DNA from 3 places in the Agrobacterium sp. NPDC089420 genome. Region 3 is predicted to be linked to each of the others. Evidence: riboswitches for the same ligand, from Rfam matches in the RefSeq annotation. Region 3 holds a riboswitch; each other region holds the start of a gene.

Region 1 (6,318 bases), on a different contig from region 3:
GAGCATCTGCTCTATCTCGCCGAATACAAGCGCCGGCAATCGGCGCCGGGGGTGAAGATCACCAAGAAGAACTTTGGGCGCGACCGGCGTTATCCGATCACCAACCGGTTCCGGGATCGGTGATTGACGGCGGCGTGCCATCGATTTCTGGCGGGTGAGTTACCGCCTTTCTCCGTCATCCTCGCCCTTGAGGCGAGGATCCAAGTGCGGTTGAGATTGTGGATCCTCGGGTCAAGCCCGAGGATGGTGTCGCGTGTGAGGAGCTTTTTTGACAGCCCATAAACGGTGCGGAGAAAACCCCGCGCCGTCAACTCACCTCAGATGACCTGCCCGACATCGATGCGGTTGCCATCGGGGTCTTCAAAGACAAAGGCCCTGAGGCCGTAATCCTTGTCCTGCAGGCCCTTGATGATGCGCAGCCCGTGGCCTTTGCACAGCGCGTGCAGCGCATCGACATCGCTGACCAGCATATGCGCCACGTTGAAGGGGGCTGCCTTGTGGGTGGGCTGCAATGTCAGGTGCAGCTCGGCATTGCCCTGTTTCAGGATCATGAAGCCGACGGGGGTGCCGTTCTCGAAGGTCTTTTCAAAGCCCAGCACGCCAACGTAAAAATCATGGGCCTTTTCGATATTTCTGACAGGAAGCATGGCGGCGATCCGGCCGAAGCGGATGCCGTGATCGGCGATGGTCTTCATCGCGGAACCTCGGATCTGGGAGAAACGGCCAGCGGCGCGGACGGTGCCGGGGCGCTGGCGTTTTTTCCGATTTGAATTTGCAGGACGGTGCCTGCGGCCATAGGATCATAATCACGGCGATGGCGGATGCAAACGGAATGTCTCTGTTGCCGAGCGCCTTGAGCAAGAACACAGACACGCCCGGGAGGCAGAATGCGCAGCTCCATCGAAATCTTCAACATCCGCACCCGGCAGATGCGGGTGGTTTGGCAGACGCCGGAACTGTTCGAGGCGCCGAACTGGTCTCCGGATGGAAAATATCTGCTGTTGAACAGCGAGGGGCTGCTTTACCGCCTGTCTCCTGCCGGTGATATGTCACCCGAAAAGGTCGATACCGGCTTTGCGACGTTCTGCAACAACGACCACGGCATATCGCCTGACGGTTCGCTCTATGCCATTTCCGACAAGGTGGAGTTCGGCAAGAGCGCGATTTATCTGATGGCTTCGGCGGGCGGCGCGCCGCGGCTGATGACGAAGAACCTTCCCTCCTACTGGCATGGCTGGTCGCCGGACGGGAAAAGCTTTGCCTATTGCGGCATTCGCGATCAGGTTTTCGATATCTATTCCATGGATATCGAGACCGCCACCGAGACGCGGCTGACCCATGGCGAGGGCCGCAATGACGGACCGGATTATTCGCCCGACGGCGCGTGGATCTATTTCAATTCCAGCCGCACCGGGCGGATGCAGATCTGGCGGGTGCGGGTGGACGGTTCCGCCGTCGAACGCATCACCGACAGCCCCTATGGCGACTGGTTTCCGCATCCGTCTCCCAAAGGCGACAAGGTGGTCTTCGTTTCCTATGACGGCGATGTCTTCGACCATCCGCGTGATCTCGACGTGCGGGTGCGGCTGATGGACATGGAGGGCGGCAATGTCGAAACGCTGTTTGAACTGTTCGGCGGGCAGGGCACGATGAACTCGCCCAACTGGTCACCGGATGGCGATGAATTCGCTTATGTGCGGTATTTTCCGGTTGCGTGATGCCGTAAGCGGTGCCGCTTGCGTCATGCCGGGTCCAGGGCGGAAGGATGGAGGTGAGGGCACGGTCATATTGTCGCGCCAGCCGGGTGATACTTGCATTCGCAAATTTTCTTGCCCATAGCTTCCTGCGTCAGGTGCCCGCCCTTGCGGCGGGAGAATCGGGAATCCGGTGAAAGACCGGAACGTGCCCAGCGCTGTGAGGCGGATGCCCTTTTTTTTATGCCACTGAAGTTATTCGGGAAGGCGAAAAAGGGCGGATGAAGCCGAGTCAGAAGACCGGCCTGGCAGGATAGACCGAACCGCGCGGACGGCGGCAGGTTGCTGAAGAGGCGTGTCGCTGCTGCAAAACCGGCATGGTTTCGGCACCCGCGCGCCCGCATTGTTGGGGTTAAACGATGCCGACCGATCCGTCCGCTGGCAATTCACTACGAGCCGATCCATGCGATCATGCGCTTTCGCCCGCCCGCCCGTTTTCCGGCGAGGAGCGCGAGGCGATCTACCGCGCCATCGAGACGCGCCGCGATGTGCGCGACCAGTTCCTGCCCGATCCGCTGCCGGACGAGCTTGTCGAGCGTCTCCTGAATGCGGCGCATTCGGCGCCTTCCGTCGGTTTCATGCAGCCGTGGAACTTCACCCTCGTCACCGATGGCGCGGTGCGGCAGGCGGCCTTCGTGGCCTTCAGCCGCGCCAATGAAGAGGCGGCGGCGATGTTTCAAGGCGAGCAGCAGACGCTTTATCGCAGTCTGAAGCTCGAAGGCATCCGCAAGGCGCCGCTCAGCATCTGCGTCACCTGCGATCCCACCCGCGGCGGCAAGGTGGTGCTGGGCCGCACCCACAATCCGCGCACGGATGTCTATTCCACCGTCTGCGCCATCCAGAATCTCTGGCTCGCCGCCCGCGCCGAAGGCATCGGCGTCGGCTGGGTCAGCATCTTTCATGACAGCGACATTCGCACCATTCTGGAAATCCCCGGGCATATCGAAATCGTCGCCTGGCTGTGCCTTGGCCGGGTCAACGAACTTTACACCGAACCGGAACTGGCGGTGAAGGGCTGGCGCCAGCGCGTGCCGTTGGAGGAGCTGGTGTTCCGCAACCGCTGGGGTGGGGTGTAAAAACAGAGCTCCGTGAATGCGGCGGGGCGTTGCCGCCTTTTCTTCTCCCGGCCCGGGAGAAGAAGCAAGTGGTGTCCGCTCGCGTCACAACGGGTGTATGATGGGCGTTATTGCTGCGGCTGCGCGCCTTTCAGCGCCGGATTCTTCAGGTCGATCCGCCCCGTCTGGTCGGGCAGGAATTTCGGGCCGATGACGCGCACCCTGGTATCGTTCGGATCATAGTCGCGTTCAGGAATTGGTTGCTCCGGCGGCTTTGCCGCCTGCTGTTCAACGGGTTTCCGGGGTTTGTCACCCTGCGGTGATGGAATGGTGGTGATGCTGGAATAGGGCTTTTCGGTCTGCGGCCGGGCGGCTTCTTCCTGTTTCTGCATGTCCTGATGATAGGCGGCCATGTTGCAGGCGCAGCCGGGGACCTTGGTCGAAGAATTGCGGTAGGCGAAGGCGGTCGGCAGGTCCCTGTAGGGTCTGCCGGTCTCGGCAGACACCATGTCGGCGGTTTCCTGGTCCGTCATGGAGTGGAAATACAGCTCGGTCTGTGTGCCCGGGCACATTTTCTGGCACTGCTCCGCCTGGGCGCGAAAATCGAGCGGCGAGGCATTGGAGGCGATCGGGAAAAACGAGCCGTCGCAGGTGCGCACGCAGAGTGTGCGCAGGCCGCCCTCGGCAGCGGCGCCGGGATAGGGTGAAAGCCCGGCCTGTCCCGGCTCACCGCCGTTCTGTCGGAAGGCATCGGGGTAACGCGTCACATGGGGGGCCTGCGGCAGTTGCGTGTCCGTTTCCGGCATCGCGCTGCAGCCATTGGCATCGAGCGCGGCGAGAATGCGCTGGCGCCTGATGTCGCCGTCGTCACTGCGCGCCGCCGCCATGGCATCGTCCCGGTCGCGGATGATCGCGTCGCGTTCGGCTTCGGCATCCGCAAGCGCATCGCCGATCTCGGCGCAGAGGCCGGCATTGGGATTGCCGTAAACGATGACGCTGCCCGACGAGCAGCCATAGCTGCGCAGGTCGTTCCTGATCTTGCGGATGACGATGTTCTGGCGGGCGAGCGCATTGGCGTAGCGCCGCACCTCGGCCGTATTGCCGACGACACGTGGCGGCTCGCGCAATTGCGCATAAAGCGTGTCGCAGACCTGATCCGCGAAAGCGGCGGCCGGAGCGAAAAGAGCAAGGGGAAGCAGGAGGCCGATGATGCGGCTGCGCCGGGTCAATTGTGCGATCCGTTCGATGTCCCCGGCCGGTGGCAGGGGCGTTATACTTCACGAAATCCGTGTTTCAGGAAGATAACATAGGCTGTCGCCGCGATGCGGCAACAGCCTGTTCAAAATTGCGTTAATGCCGCCTCTATCACACCGAAGGATGCGAGGCCTGCACCACGGCGAAGGCCGCCATGTTGACGACGCCGCGCGAGGTGACGCTGGGCGACAGGATGTGGGCGGGCAGGGCCGTGCCGAGCAGGATCGGGCCGACATGCAGGCCCTCCGTCAGCGTGCGGGTCACGCCGAGCGTGATGTTGGCGGCATCGAGGTTCGGGAAGACCAGGAGGTTGGCTTCGCCGGTCAGCACGCTGTTGGGCATGGCGCGCTTGCGCAGCGCTTCGGACAATGCCGAGCCGCCCTGCATTTCGCCGTCCACTTCCAGTTCCGGCGCCGCCGCCTGCACGATCTTGAGCGCGCGGCGCATCTTGCGGGCGCTTTCGGAATCGCGCGAGCCGAAATTGGAATGGCTGGCGAGCGCGATCTTCGGCGTGATGCCGAAGCGGCGGATTTCCCTGGCCGCGAGAATGGCCATTTCCGCCACTTCTTCCGAGGTCGGATCATTATTGACGAAGGTATCGGTCAAAAACAGCGCGCCCTGCTGGGTGATGAGCAGGCTGAGGCCGGCGAAGGAGCGCACGTTCTCCTGTTTGCCGATGATCTGGTTCACGTCGCGCAGATGCCGGTCGTAACGGCCTTCGAGGCCGCAGATCAGCGCATCCGCTTCGCCGCGTTTTACCGAGAGCGCGCCGATGACGGTGGAGTTTGTGCGCACGATGGTGCGTGCGGCTTCCGGATTGATGCCGGCGCGGCCGACAAGGGCGAAATAATCATCGACATAATCGCGGTAGCGCGGATCGTCTTCCGGATTGACCACGGCGAAATCCGCATGCGGGCGGATGCGCAGGCCGAAACGCTTCAGGCGCGTTTCGATGATCTGCGGACGGCCGATGAGGATCGGAATGCCGGTGCCCTCTTCAAGCAGCACCTGGGCGGCGCGCAGCACGCGTTCGTCTTCGCCTTCGGCAAAGATGATGCGCTTCTTTTCGGCGGCTTTCGCGGCATTGAAGACCGGCTTCATGATGAAGCCGGAGCGCCAGACGAAACGGTTCAGCTGGTCGAGATAGGCTTCGAAATCGGTGATCGGCCGGGCGGCGACGCCGCTTGCGGCGGCCGCGCGGGCAACGGCGGGCGCAATGCGCAGGATAAGGCGCGGATCGAAGGGCGAGGGGATGAGGTAGGTCGGGCCGAAGACCGGCGTCTCGCCGCTATAGGCTTTTGCCGCGACTTCGGAGACTTCCTCGCGCGCCAACTCGGCGATGGCCTGCACGGCGGCCATCTTCATTTCTTCATTGATCGTGGTTGCGCCGCAATCCAGCGCGCCGCGGAAAATATAGGGGAAGCAGAGAACGTTGTTCACCTGGTTCGGGAAGTCCGAACGGCCGGTGCAGATCATCGCGTCCGGGCGGGCGGCGCGCGCCGCTTCCGGCATGATTTCCGGATTGGGGTTGGCAAGCGCCAGGATCAGCGGATTTTCGGCCATGCGCTCCAGCAGTTCCGGCTTCAGGACGCCGGCGGCGGATAGGCCGAGGAAGACATCCGCGCCGTCGATCGTTTCGGCCAGCACGCGCTTGTCGGTCTTCTGGGCGTAGACTTCCTTCCACTCGTCCATCAGCACGTTGCGGCCGTCATAAACGAGGCCTTCGATGTCGTGGACCCAGATATTTTCCTTGGCCGCGCCCATGGAGACGAGCAGGTTGAGGCAGGCAAGCGCCGCCGCGCCGGCGCCGGAGGCGACGATCTTGACGCTGGACAGCGACTTGCCGGCCAGTTCCAGCGCATTGGTGACGGCGGCGGCGACGATGATCGCGGTGCCGTGCTGGTCGTCGTGGAAGACCGGGATGTTCATCTTCGCGCGCAGCTGGCGTTCCACCTCGAAACATTCCGGCGCCTTGATGTCCTCAAGGTTGATGCCGCCGAAGGTCGGCTCCAGCGCTGCGATGGTCGACACCATGTCGTTGATGCCGGGCGCGTCGATCTCGATGTCGAAGACGTCGATGCCGGCGAATTTCTTGAAGAGGACGGCCTTGCCTTCCATGACAGGCTTGGAAGCGAGCGGGCCGATATTGCCAAGGCCAAGCACCGCCGTGCCGTTGGAAATGACGGCGACGAGATTGGCGCGGGCGGTATAATCCGCCGCCATCTCCGGATTTTCATGGATGGCGAGGCAGGGGG
Region 2 (6,318 bases), on a different contig from region 3:
CCAGCCCTGACGGCTGGTATTTGACGCCCACTTCATATTGCTGCGCTTCCGTCGGCTTGAACGGGCTGCCATTGGCCCCCACGCTGGTGGAAGGTTCGAACGAGGTGGAATAACTGACATAAGGCGCTATGCCGTTGTCGAAAAGATAAAGCAGGCCGGCGCGATAGCTTGTCGCGCTGTCGGATATTTTCGCAGACGTGCCGGCAAGGAAATTGTCAGTGTCCTGGCGGGTCCAGTCGTGCCGCACGCCGAAAACGCCGCGCAGCCCGCCGATCTCGATCTGGTCCTGAAGATAGATGCCCGTCTGGCGAAGCGACTGATCGTTGTCGACTGCCGTCATGAACGGGCCGACCGGCCGGCCGTAGACGGGATTTTCCACATCAAGCGGCGTCGCACCGCCCAGCAGATATTCCCAGCTGCTGCTTGAGCGCTGGATGTCGAGGCCGGCAAGAAGCGTATGACCGATGGCGCCGGTTTCGAACTTGAATTCAGCCTGGTTGTCGAAGGAAAAGCCTTCGGCGTCCTCGATGGAATGGACAGCCCAGCGGGGAATAATGCCCGTTGCGGACATCGGCCCGTTCATCTGGAGCGAACGCATATCGGTATCCACGCCGGAATATCGAAAATTGGAGCGGACGGTCAGCTGGTCATCGAAGCTGTGCTCGAACTCGTAACCGACGCCATACTGGGTACGTCTGAACGAGTCGTAGTTCGGATCCCCGACATTGAGGTCCCGCCTGAGGAAACCGGCATAACCCGCGGGCGCCAGAAACGTCGGATAAAGCGAGTTGAAATAACCGCCTTCCGGATCCCGCTGATAGTAGCCGGAAAGAACAAGCGAGGTATCCTCGTCCGGCTGCCATTTGAGAGATGGCGCAATGCCGAAACGCTTTTCATCCACATCGTCATAGCGCGTGCCGGAGGAGCGGCCAACAATGCCGATACCATATTGCCATGTTCCATCCGTCGTGACCGGCCCGGTGGAATAAAGACCGCTCTGGACCCTGCCATCGGTCCCGACTTCAAGCCTCACCTCGTTCGATTGCACGCTCGATGGTTTGCGGCTGACCTGATTGACAAGGCCGCCGGGGCTTACCTGGCCATAAAGAAGCGCTGCCGGCCCCTTCAGGACATCGATGCGATCCAGGAGGAAGGGATCGATGGACGGTGTCGCAAAGGCCTGCCCCCGTTGAAGTTTCAAGCCATCCAGATAGTTCACATAGCTGGTCGCCGTGCCGAATGCGCCGAAGCCACGCAGAAACACCGAATCGTAACGTGAATTCGAGTCCCGGTCGGATAACACACCCGCCGTGTAACGCAGCGCTTCACCGACCGTTTGCGGGTTCTGGTCGTCGATCTGCTTGCGCGTTATGACCGTAACGGATTGCGGTGTTTCCGCCAAAGGCGCCCCGGTCTTGGTTGCCGACCGCGTGGACTTGGCGGCGATCGTCGCAGATGTTCCAGTCGCGCCGGCATTGCCCTGCACGACGATTGTTTCCAATTGCGTGCCCTGCTCCTGAGCCAGGGCATGGGTCGCCGCCAGAAAGGTTGTGGCCGTCAGTATGTTTTTAAAGGAAAGACCTTGCTTCACGAATTCGCCCCCATGGTCGAAGCTTGGGAAATCTGCTAGAGTGAATAAATCAAACGGGACCGTCCTGTCCAGTTAATATGAAGGCTTTGGTCAACTTTTATGTTGGCAATCCTGTTTGGCGTCTTCAAACAGGCCGGGCACGGGCAAATGCGGAGGAATCTGGTGTCGGAAAGAACGAACGCAACAGCGCGGGTAGGTCGTCCCCTGAAGGCGGAACAGAACGCCGCAGCGGAAAGGATAATCGACGCTGCGACCACGCTCTTTGCGACGCGCGGTTTTGCCGGCACGTCCATGGAGCAGGTCGCTTCGCAGTGTGGCGCGGGCAAGGATACGGTGTATCGCCGTTTTCCCTCGAAAGTCGCGCTGTTCGAGGCCGTGGTGGAGCACGCTCACGGCCGGGCGGTGGCACGGCTGGGAAATTTGCCGATGGCGGAGGGCGACGCGCTGGAACGCCTGCGGACGCTGCTGCGGGAACTGCTGCATATCAACATGGAGCCGGACCTCATTGCGCTGAAGCGCATCACCTTCAGCGAAGCGGTCGTGTTCGAAAAAAAAGGAGCGATCCCGCCGCAGCCCGATCCGATCATGGGCCGGCTCGTGGATGCCGTGAAGACAGCGCAGGAGGCGGGCATGACGGCAACCGGGGATGCGAGCCTGATCGCCAACCATCTCATCCACTGTCTCGTTGCATTGCCTACCTCGTCAGCAATGATGGGCAGCGCCGAATTTGATACAAGGCAGTCCGTCGATCTGTATTTCGACAGGACCTGGAACTGGCTCTACAGGGGAATATCGGCAGATAGCTGACGGCAGGGGCCGGCCTTTTTGAAGCATTCTGCCGCCGTCGGCAGCTTCTGCCGCCGCATCAGGCCGATATCTGGCGTGACGTCGTCAAAAATCCGGCGATAAAGTCAACAGAGTCGTCGCCGTCTCTCAAGCCCAGATGGATGCTTTTCTGGATTCCGCTCCCACCGATGCGGACAGGCCGGACACCAAGCACCGCCGCCTCCCGGCGCACCAGCCAGTCCGGAATGGCGCTGACGCCGCGGCCCGCCGCCACGAGCTGGAGCATCATTTCCGTCGTCTCGACATTCCGGTGGTAGCGCGGTCTGCAGTTGGCGGGCACCAGGAACTGCGTGAACACATCCAGCCTCTCCGGCGGCACCGGATAGGTGAACAGCGTCTCCTCCAGCAGGTCCGCCGGTTCGGCATGGCGTTTCAGCGTCAGCGGATGATCGACCGGAACGGCAAGCACCAGTTCGTAATCGAACACCGGCAGATAGTGGATGCCGGGCGTCTCGATCGGATCGGGCGTGATCAGGATGTCGATCTCATATCCCGCCAATGCCGCCGCCCCGCCAAAGGCGAATGACGTCGTCAGTTCCAGGCCCACATCCGGCCATTGCACGAGATAGGGCTTCGTCACTCCCATCAGCCACTGGTGGCAAGGATGGCACTCCATGCCGATCTTCAGCGAGCCGCGCTGGCCATGGCGATAATCCGAGAGGATATCCTCAGCCCTTTCGATCTGGGGCAGAACACGCTGCGCCAGCGTCAGGATATAGCGGCCCGCCTCGGTGAGACGAAGGTTGCGCCCGTCCTTTTCCCACATTGCCACGCCATAGCGTTCTTCCAGCTTGCGGATCGTGTGGCTGAGGGCGGACTGGGAGACATTCAGCCGCTCCGCCGCAGCCGTCAGGCTGCCCAGGCGGTCGACTTCACGCAGGATCGATAGATGTTGCCTGTCCAGCACGGTCATGCCCCTCCTTCGCCAGGGGAAACGACCTCTGCCGGTGCGTTGTCGCGGATAGGGGCCGGCCGGTGGTCTTTATCGACCGCAACCATTGTGAAGTGCCCGGTGGCGGTAATGTGCCTCTCGCCCGTCAGAAGGTGTTCGGACCAGAGTTTTGTCTCGATCGACAGGGAACTGCGGCCCACGCGACTGACACGTGCCCTCGCCTCGACAATTTCGCCGATCCCGATAGACCTTGCGAAATCGATGCGCTCGGATGAGGCCAGCACCACCAGCCTGCCGGCGTAGCGCGAAGCTGCAACGAAGGCGGCTTTGGTCATATAGGCGATCGCTTCGCCCCCGAACATCCGGCCGGCGCCGTTTGCCTGATCCGGAAAGACGATCTCGACCATGGCAACGGCATCATTCCGTTCCGGCGCTTCCTCGGGAACGAGTTCGGGCAAGGCATAGTGCGCGGCGCCCTCACCCTGCGGTATCGCGACCATATGGAAGATGCCGCGCGTACAGATATGTCGCTGGTGACCGATAATGGTTTCCGCCACCATGTCGACCTCGACCGTCAGGGAACGGCGTCCGGCCTTGACGGGCCTCGCCGTGAATTCGATGATATGGCCGACGCGTGCCGGCTGCCGGAAATCGATACGTTCGCAGGAGGCTGTCACGAAGGGCGTCCGCCCGAACCGGGTCGCCGCAATGAAGGCGACGCGGTCCATGAGGGCGAGGCCCGTTCCTCCGAACAGGGTTCCGTGATGATTGGTATCACCGGGAAAGACGATATCAATGAGCCGGGTTGTGGATTCATAACGGTCGGTCGCATCTCTACGTGTCATCGGAACTGCCATCAGGTTGCGGCCGGGCAGCGGCATGACGCAGAGACGACGGCACACGAGCGCCAATCGCAAAAGCGGCACTCCGGGACACCCCGCCCGTGGACGTTATCTATCGCGGCAGGTCTCCTGGCTTGCGGGTCGTTGCTTCCGTCCGCCTTCCCGAGGCACGCCTCAGTGACATGAATGGACTTTCGCTCGCCGCTTACAGTTGCGGGGGCAGCTTCGGCTTCAGGCTTCAAACGAAACCCTACCGAATTCCCTCTTAGCTCCGGACTTTCGCCCGCAGAACCACGATGACAAACCAATGTCGCATGTCGTCGACATGGTCAAGACATCCATGACGGGAATGCGACGGATGCGATTGTGAGGAAATTGAAAGCCGACAATGTTTCAGCCCGGCGCCGGGCATCGTCGCGACGGTCTGCCGGCAGGCCGTCACTTCAATACCGCTTGGTTTCGACATTCGCGCCCAACCATGAACGAGGCTCATGCTTGCGTGAGATAATACCATTGTTACTCGATCGACGCGTCAGGCATAAAGCGCCCATCGCTCTTGGCGTTGAAAGCACAAAGGCTCCCGGCTGAGGTAATGGAAACCAATGTCCGAGTTACCCTGAACCCTCAATTCGGGATCAGTCTGGGATAGTTAGGTTCGGATCGTGATGAATAGCGACTTTAATTTTGATATCAGGATAATTCCCTTCAATGAAGATTACCGTCCCGCGGACAATACGCGGATCACGACGAATTTCGCCAATCTGGCGAGAGGGGAAAACCGCCGGGAGAACCTCCGCAACGCCTTGAGAATGATCGACAATCGTTTCAACGCCCTGGCGCATTGGGATAATCCCGAAGCGGATCGCTATTCCGTCGAACTCGACATCATTTCGGTCGAGATGAGGATGGGTGCGGGCGGCAATGATGACGCTTTCCCGTTGATTGAAATATTGAGGACGAATATCGTTGATCGCGAGAGAAATGAACGCATCGAGGGTATCGCGGGGAATAATTTTTCCTCCTATGTCCGCGATTACGACTTCAGTGTCGTGCTGCCGGCGCACAACGAGAACCGACCGGAATTCAGTATTCCGGTCAATTTCGGCGACCTGCACGGGAACCTGTTTAAGAGCTTCCTGAGCTCGGATGCTTACAGAAAGCATTTTGCCAAGCCGCCCGTCATTTGCCTGAGCGCCTCAAGCAGCAAGACATACCGTCGAACTGCCAATCGGCATCCGGTATTGGGCGTTGAGTACCAGCAGAATGAATTGTCTTCTACCGATCGTTATTTCCAGAAAATGGGACTACGGGTTCGCTATTTCATGCCTGCGGACAGCGTAGCACCTTTGGCCTTCTATTTTCTCGGCGATCTTCCCGGTGATTACACCAATCTCGAACTCATCAGCACCATCAGCACGATGGAGACGTTTCAAAAGATCTACCGGCCGGAGATCTACAATGCCAATTCGGCAGCGGGCGCTTGTTATCAGCCAAATCTGAAGCACTCGGATTACTCCCTCACTCGCGTCGTCTATGACCGCGAAGAACGTAGCCGGCTGGCCGTTGAACAGGGAAGGTTCGCTGAGGAGCACTTCATCAAACCCTACAGGACCATTCTCGAACAGTGGTCTTCCCCCTCCCTTCTTTGACGAACCGAAAGCATAAGGTCGCCTTTCATGAAAAGACTGTTGCCTACCTCAACCGCCGGCAGCTTGCCGAAGCCCTCCTGGCTTGCGCAGCCCGAGAAACTCTGGTCCCCCTGGAAATTGCAGGATGAGGAATTGATCGAGGGCAAGCAGGATGCGCTGCGCCTATCGCTGGACGATCAACGACAGGCAGGCATCGATATCGTCAGCGATGGCGAGCAGACGCGCCAGCATTTTGTCACGACATTCATCGAGCACCTCGACGGGGTCGATTTTGAAAAACGCGAGACGGTGAGAATTCGGGATCGCTATGATGCCAGCGTTCCGACCGTCGTCGGCGCCGTGTCTCGCCCAAAATCGGTTTTTGTCGAAGACGCCAGGTTTCTGCGTCAGCAGACCAAGCAGCCCATCAAATGGGCTCTGCCGGGTCCGATGACCATGATCGATACGCTCTATGACGACCACTATAAGAGCCGCGAAAAGCTGGCCTGGGAATTCGCC
Region 3 (6,318 bases):
GGGCGGCGGAATGGGGCTGGGTGACGCTGGCAATATGCGGCGTCAGCAGGATTTTCGGATGGGTCCAGAAACGGTGATCCGCAGGCAGCGGCTCGGGGTCGGTGACGTCGACCACCGCGCCGGACAGCCTGCCGCCATCGAGCGCATCAAGGAGCGCGTCGTGGTCGAGTTGCCTGCCGCGTCCGGCGTGAACGAGCGCCGCGCCATCGGGCAGCAGGCCGAGGCGCTCGGCGTTGAGGAGCCCGGTGGTCTCGTCCGTCAGCGGCAGCAGGCAGACGAGGATGTCGCTGGCGGAAAGAATGGCTTTCAGCCCCTCATCGCCATGGTGACGGGTGACGCCGTCGATCTGGCGCGGCGAGCGGCTCCAGCCGGCAAGCGGAAAACCGAAAGGTTGCAAGCGCTCCAGTGCCGCAACACCCAGCATGCCGAGGCCGAGAATGCCGACCCGGCATTCCTCCGCCTGCCGCTGGCCCGGCAGGGCCTTCCATAGGTGCCTGCGCTGCTGTTCGAGATAGGTCGGCAGGTTGCGGTGAAGGGCAAGCACGCCGAGGCAGACATATTCCTGCATCATGCGGATGATGCCTTCATCCACCATGCGTACCACCTTCACCGTCTCCGGGATCGCATCGATATGAAATTGGTCGACACCCGCGCCGATCGAAAACAGGATTTCGAGATTGCGGTAACGGGCGATGTCCTGCGGCACCGTCCAGGTGATGAGGTAACGCACCGCATCGGGATCGACGGTGGAGGCATCCATCGAAAACGGCAGGTCCGGCAGCGCGGCGGCCAGGGCCTGCCGGAAGATTTCACCGCGCTTTGCGTCGGAATTGAAGAGAAACGTCATCGGAAATCCGTCGTTCGGTTAAGCGGCGCAGCGGCGGCCAAGTGTTTCCAGCATCGACTGGCAGGCGAAAAGTTCACTCGCGGTTATGAATTCGTCCGGCTTGTGGGCGCGGCCGATATCCCCCGGGCCGCAAATGATGGCATCTATGCCCGCCGCCTGGAAAAGCCCGGCCTCCGTTCCATAGCTGACGGCTGCGAGGTTGGCGGTGCCGGTCAGTTCCTCCAGAAGCAAGGCAAGCGGCGCATCGGCTGGAAGCGATAGCGCGGGGTAAGCGCTCATCGGTGTCCATTCGATATCGACGCCCTTTGCGGCAAGCGCTTCGACGGCGCTTTTTACCGGCTCCAGCAGGGCGAGAGGGGAGACGCCCGAAATTGCCCGCGCTTCCAGTTCGATGGCGCAATGATCGGGAATGATGTTGATCGCCTGCCCGCCCTTGGCCGTGCCGATCTGCAGCGAGGAATAGGGCGGCTCGAAGGTCGCTTCGAAAGGTCCCTGCGTCAGCGTATCGGCGGTTTCGACCGCCTTCGCCATGATGCCTGTCATCAGGTGAATGGCGTTCACCCCCTGGTCCGGGCGTGAGGAATGACCGGACCGGCCGCGCAGGGTGATGCGCGCGGCGGCCTTGCCCTTGTGGGCACGAACGGCGCGCATATTGCTCGGTTCGCCGATGATGGCGCCCGCCGGCGGGGCACAAAGCTGCGGCAGGCTGGCGATGAGATGCGGAACGCCGCGGCAGCCCGCCTCCTCGTCATAGGAAAAGGCGATATGCACCGGCCGTTCAAGCGCCATGCGCGAAAATGCCGGCGCCGCGGCGAGCACAGTGGCTAGAAACCCTTTCATGTCTGTCGTTCCGCGCCCGTAAAGCCGGTCGTTTTCGGTTCTCAGCGTGAAGGGATCGGAAGACCATTCCGGTTCTCCGGCCGGCACCACATCCATGTGGCCGGAGAGGATATAACCGGCGGCATCGGCTGGCCCGAAAGTAGCGAAGAGATTGGCGCGGTCGCCCTCCGGACCCGGCAGCAGCGAGACTTTCGCGCCATGGCTTTCCAGATAATCGGCGATCCATCCGGCAATATCGCCATTGGCGGTTCCAACGACGGACGGAAAGGCGACGAGACGCTCAAGGATTTCGATTGCGTTCATGCTCGTCCCCACTGGCCGCTGGCCGGATTATTCACCGCAGAAGCTTAGAGCGGCTGGCGGCGTTTATCTGCTGAAATGGCAATGATTTCGGTAGATTGTTGTGTGCTCCCAGGACTTTCAGAAAATTCCTGCCGGCAAGGCCGGTTATCTTCGGATGTCGTGGGCTGGGCTGCCGGGACAGATGGTTCCGCGCCGGAGGGGATGAGAGCCGTTGGTTATGGAGCTGCTCAAAGTCGATAGTTTCGAGTTGCGGACCGTGGATATAGCCGATGTGGAGGCGAATCATCTGCATGCCCTCTCCATGGCTGTCGGATGGCGGTATCACGCCAATGAATGGTGTTTCCTGCGTCAATGCGGTATCGGCCTTGCGGCGCTGGACGAGATCGACCGCGTGGTCGCAACCGCGATGCTCTTTCCTTACGATCAGGCTTTTGCGACGCTTGGCATGGTCATCGTTTCCCCGCGCCTGCAGGGGCAGGGCGTAGCACCCTGGCTGGTGCGGCAGCTTGTGGCGAAACATCCCGCCGCCGCCTTGCGGCTGAACGCCACGGAGGTGTCGCGGCGGCTTTTTTCAGGGCTCGGTTTTACCGGAGATACGGAGAAGGTGCATCTTCTGCGGGGAAAGGCCCGTGGCAGCGCCGAGACGCCGCAGCCTGGCAAAAGACAGCGGATCGAGCCGCTTTCGCAAGATCATTTGCCCGCCGTGGAAGATCTGGACCGGGCGGCTTTCGGCGTTTCGCGCAGGACCGTGTTGCAACGGCTCCTGCGGGAGAACAACGGTTACGGCCTGTTCGAGGCCGATCGCCTTGTCGCCTTCGCGCTGCGGCGGGCGGCCGGGCGGGGCCACATCGTCGGCCCGGTGGTTGCGGATGACGAGACGGATGCGATTGTACTGGTGAGACGGCATCTTGTCGATCTCGACGGGCAGCTCGTCCGCCTGGATACCGTGCGCGACGATGGTCTTCTGACCGATTTTCTGGCGCAATCCGGGCTGGTTGCCATTGAAACCCTGACGACCATGTCTAAAAATACACCGCAGCCGTCAGGTTCCGGGTCGGCGGGAGTTTTCGCCCTGGCAGGCCCGTCCCTCTGCTGAGCCCCGCCGCGTCTCATCGAATTATCCGATATGCTTTGATTTGTTTCCCGCCAGCATGCGGCGCGGAACCTTTCCCATGCGTTTGCGCGACATGCTTTGGCGATTGACGCCCGGTCTCTTGCCCCGTATGTGAGAAAGCGACGGTTCCTGCAGCCGAAAGGCGAAGGGATTAATAGGGAACATGGTGCGGGTGATGATCATCGCCCAATGCCGTGGCTGCCCCCGCAACTGTAAGCGGATTGCCGTTCATCCTCGTGACGCTTCAACGCGTCATGCCACTGCATTCCGCGGAATGCGGGAAGGCAGATGAAGGGCGCAAATCCGTGAGCCAGGAGACCTGCCGTCAAAATATGAACCATCGTTACGGGCGGGGAAGCCCGGAGGAGGATATTGTAATGTTATTTTATAACATTTGCTTTGCGTCCCGTCGTCGTTCTCCGTACAAGACGTTCCGCTGTTGCCGCGCGTTCTAGCGCTTGCCGCTCTGGAACAAGCGATTTAATTTCGACTGGAGAACATATGTTTCATTCTGGACGCCTGCCGGCCTATGCCGGCCTTCTGGCCGCTGCGCTCGCAGTTCTGCCCGCCGCTGCCGCCCATGCGGCGGAAACGGTCTATCCCCTGACGATCAACAGCTGCGGTCACGAGATCACCTTCAAGCAGGCGCCTGCCCGCACGGTATCCGTCGGCCAGAGCACCACGGAGGTTCTTTACCTGCTTGGCCTCGCGGACAAGGTGGTGGGCACGGCGCTGTGGATCGGCCCGGTTCTGAAGGGTTACGAAGACGCCAACGCCAAGGTGGAGCGGCTGGCCGACAACGATCCGAGTTTCGAGGCCGTCGTCGGCAAGAAGCCGGACCTGGTGACGACCCAGTTCCAGTGGCAGATCGGCCCCGAAGGTGTCGTCGGCACGCCGGCGCAATTCGCCGAGCTTGGTATTCCCGTTTACACCTCACCGGCTGATTGCGTCGGCAAGGATAATTCCGGCGGTGGTGACGGCGTGCGCAAGACCGGTTTCACGATGGAGCTGATCTATCAGGAAATCCGCGATCTTGCCCAAATCTTCAACGTGCAGGACCGTGGCGAGGAGGTTGTCGCCGATCTGAAGAAGCGCGAGGAAGCCGCCCGCGCCAAGATCGCCTCCGCGAATGGCAAGCTCTCGGCCGTATTCTGGTTCTCCAGCGCCGAACTGGATATCGATCCTTACGTGGCGGGCCGCCATGGCGCTCCCGGTTACATCATGTCGGCGCTTGGTCTGACGAATATCATCGAGAGCGACGAGGAATGGCCGACGGTCGGTTGGGAAACCATCGCCAAGGCCAACCCGTCCGTCATCGTGGCCGGCAAGATGGATCGCCGCCGTTTTCCGGCCGATGACGTTGCCGTCAAGCACAAGTTCCTCGCCACCGATCCCGTCGCCAGCATCATGTCGGCCGTCAAGGAAGGTCATGTCTTTGACATGGATGCGCAGGCAATGAACCCGACCATCCGCACGATCGAAGGCATGGAAACGCTGGCCGAGGCGATTTCGGCTGCCGGCCTCGCCAAGTGAGGGGTTTTTCCGTCCATCTCGGCAGGGCGGGGCTGGCTCTGGCCGCGCTCGCCCTGCTTTTTGTCGCGCTGATGGCCGGAGCGGCCATCGGCGAGACCGCCATTCCCTTCGAGGTGGTGGCCAAGACCATCGCCAACCGGGTCTTTCAAGCGGCTTATCCGCTGGAGCCGCTGGATGAAGGCATCGTGTGGAGTTACCGTCTCAGCCGCGCCGTTGTCGCCGCCTGTTGCGGCGCTTCGCTGGCGCTCGCCGGCGCGGTGCTGCAGTCGCTTTTGCGCAACCCGCTGGCCGACCCCTATATTCTCGGCATTTCCGCCGGCGCCTCCACCGGAGCGGTCGGTGTGGCTCTTCTGGGTTTCGGAGCCGGATTCCTGACCATGCCGGCGGGGGCGCTGATCGGCGCTTTTGTTGCCTTCTCGCTGGTCAGCCTTCTGGTGGTGCGGGCTGGCCATGGCAACAGCGCCATCATTCTGGCCGGTGTGGCCGGCTCGCAGCTGTTCAACGCCATGACCTCGTTCATCGTCACCAAATCGGCCAATGCCGAACAGGCGCGCGGCATCATGTTCTGGCTGCTCGGCAATCTTTCCGGCGTGCGCTGGCCGGATGTCTGGCTTGCCCTGCCGGTCAGCATTGCGGGCCTTGCGGTTTGTCTCTGGTACTCCCGGGCGCTCGATGCCTTTGCCTTCGGCGGACAGGCCGCCGCCTCCCTCGGTATTCCGGTGCGCCGGACCTATGCGGTGCTGATCTCGGTTTCGGCGATCATGACGGCGGTGATGGTGTCGCTGGTTGGCTCCATCGGTTTTGTCGGTCTCGTCATTCCGCACGCGGCGCGCATCTTCGTCGGCGTTCGCCACGGGTTATTGCTGCCGGTAACGGCGCTGACCGGCGCTGTTTTCATGATCGTCGCCGATATCCTTTCACGCATCGTCATTCCCGGTCAGGTGCTGCCGATCGGTGTCATCACCGCGCTCGTCGGTGCGCCGGCCTTCGCCTTCATTCTCGGGCAGAAGAGGGGGCGGTCATGAAATTGTCCGCTCACGACCTGCATTTCCATGCCGGCAATGTCGATATTGTCCGTGGCGTGTCTCTCGATGTCGGCTCCGGGGAGTTTCTGGGCATCATCGGCCCGAACGGTTCCGGCAAAAGCACGCTGCTTTCCATGCTGGCCGGCATCCGCAAGCCGCGCCGTGGCCATGTCACGCTCGGCGACGATCCCCTGGCCTCCTTCGGCCGGCGCGAACTCGCTCGCCGGCTGGCCTTTGTGGAGCAGCAGGCCGAAACCACCGAGCGCATCACCGCGCGGCAGGCGGTGGAGCTTGGGCGCACGCCTTATCTCGGGCCGCTATCCGCCTGGTCAGCCAGGGATGACGCCATCGTCGACGCTGCGCTCGATAATGTCGACATGGCGGACAAGGCAGAACGAAGCTGGCACCACCTTTCCGGCGGTGAACGCCAGCGCCTGCACATTGCCCGCGCGCTGGCGCAGGAGCCGCACATCCTGCTTTTGGACGAGCCGACCAATCATCTCGATATCGGCCACCAGATCGGCCTGCTCGATCTGGTCCGCAGACAGGGGCTGACCGTCGTGGCGGCGCTGCACGATCTCAATCACGCCGCCATGTTCTGCGACCGCGTCGCCATCATGCATCGCGGGCAGGTGATTGCGGCCGGTCCGCCGCAC

What was found. A riboswitch is a leader RNA that binds a small molecule or an ion and turns the genes downstream of it on or off. The one in region 3 is predicted to bind cobalamin.
Region 1: another riboswitch for cobalamin. It lies ahead of bluB (5,6-dimethylbenzimidazole synthase); the one in region 3 lies ahead of ACI2KA_RS20185 (ABC transporter substrate-binding protein).
Region 2: another riboswitch for cobalamin. It lies ahead of ACI2KA_RS13305 (acyl-CoA thioesterase); the one in region 3 lies ahead of ACI2KA_RS20185 (ABC transporter substrate-binding protein).

Annotation. Positions count from the first base shown of each region.
Region 1 is NZ_JBJDMY010000007.1:115,910-122,227, forward strand. Features, by position in the region: gene ACI2KA_RS13195 (NAD+ synthase) at 1-123, shown strand, start outside; gene ACI2KA_RS13200 (glyoxalase superfamily protein) at 318-695, opposite strand; gene ACI2KA_RS13205 (hypothetical protein) at 888-1,718, shown strand; cobalamin riboswitch at 1,834-2,018, shown strand; gene bluB (5,6-dimethylbenzimidazole synthase) at 2,114-2,830, shown strand; gene ACI2KA_RS13215 (DUF2865 domain-containing protein) at 2,938-4,038, opposite strand; gene ACI2KA_RS13220 (NADP-dependent malic enzyme) at 4,175-6,318, opposite strand, start outside.
Region 2 is NZ_JBJDMY010000007.1:133,797-140,114, reverse strand. Features, by position in the region: gene ACI2KA_RS13320 (TonB-dependent siderophore receptor) at 1-1,591, opposite strand, end outside; gene ACI2KA_RS13315 (TetR/AcrR family transcriptional regulator) at 1,754-2,398, shown strand; gene ACI2KA_RS13310 (LysR family transcriptional regulator) at 2,457-3,344, opposite strand; gene ACI2KA_RS13305 (acyl-CoA thioesterase) at 3,347-4,174, opposite strand; cobalamin riboswitch at 4,273-4,482, opposite strand; gene ACI2KA_RS13300 (DUF1852 domain-containing protein) at 4,837-5,820, shown strand; gene ACI2KA_RS13295 (methionine synthase) at 5,848-6,318, shown strand, end outside.
Region 3 is NZ_JBJDMY010000014.1:106,415-112,732, forward strand. Features, by position in the region: gene ACI2KA_RS20170 (2-hydroxyacid dehydrogenase) at 1-847, opposite strand, end outside; gene argE (acetylornithine deacetylase) at 866-1,990, opposite strand; gene ACI2KA_RS20180 (GNAT family N-acetyltransferase) at 2,208-3,086, shown strand; cobalamin riboswitch at 3,211-3,446, shown strand; gene ACI2KA_RS20185 (ABC transporter substrate-binding protein) at 3,606-4,637, shown strand; gene ACI2KA_RS20190 (FecCD family ABC transporter permease) at 4,634-5,662, shown strand; gene ACI2KA_RS20195 (ABC transporter ATP-binding protein) at 5,659-6,318, shown strand, end outside.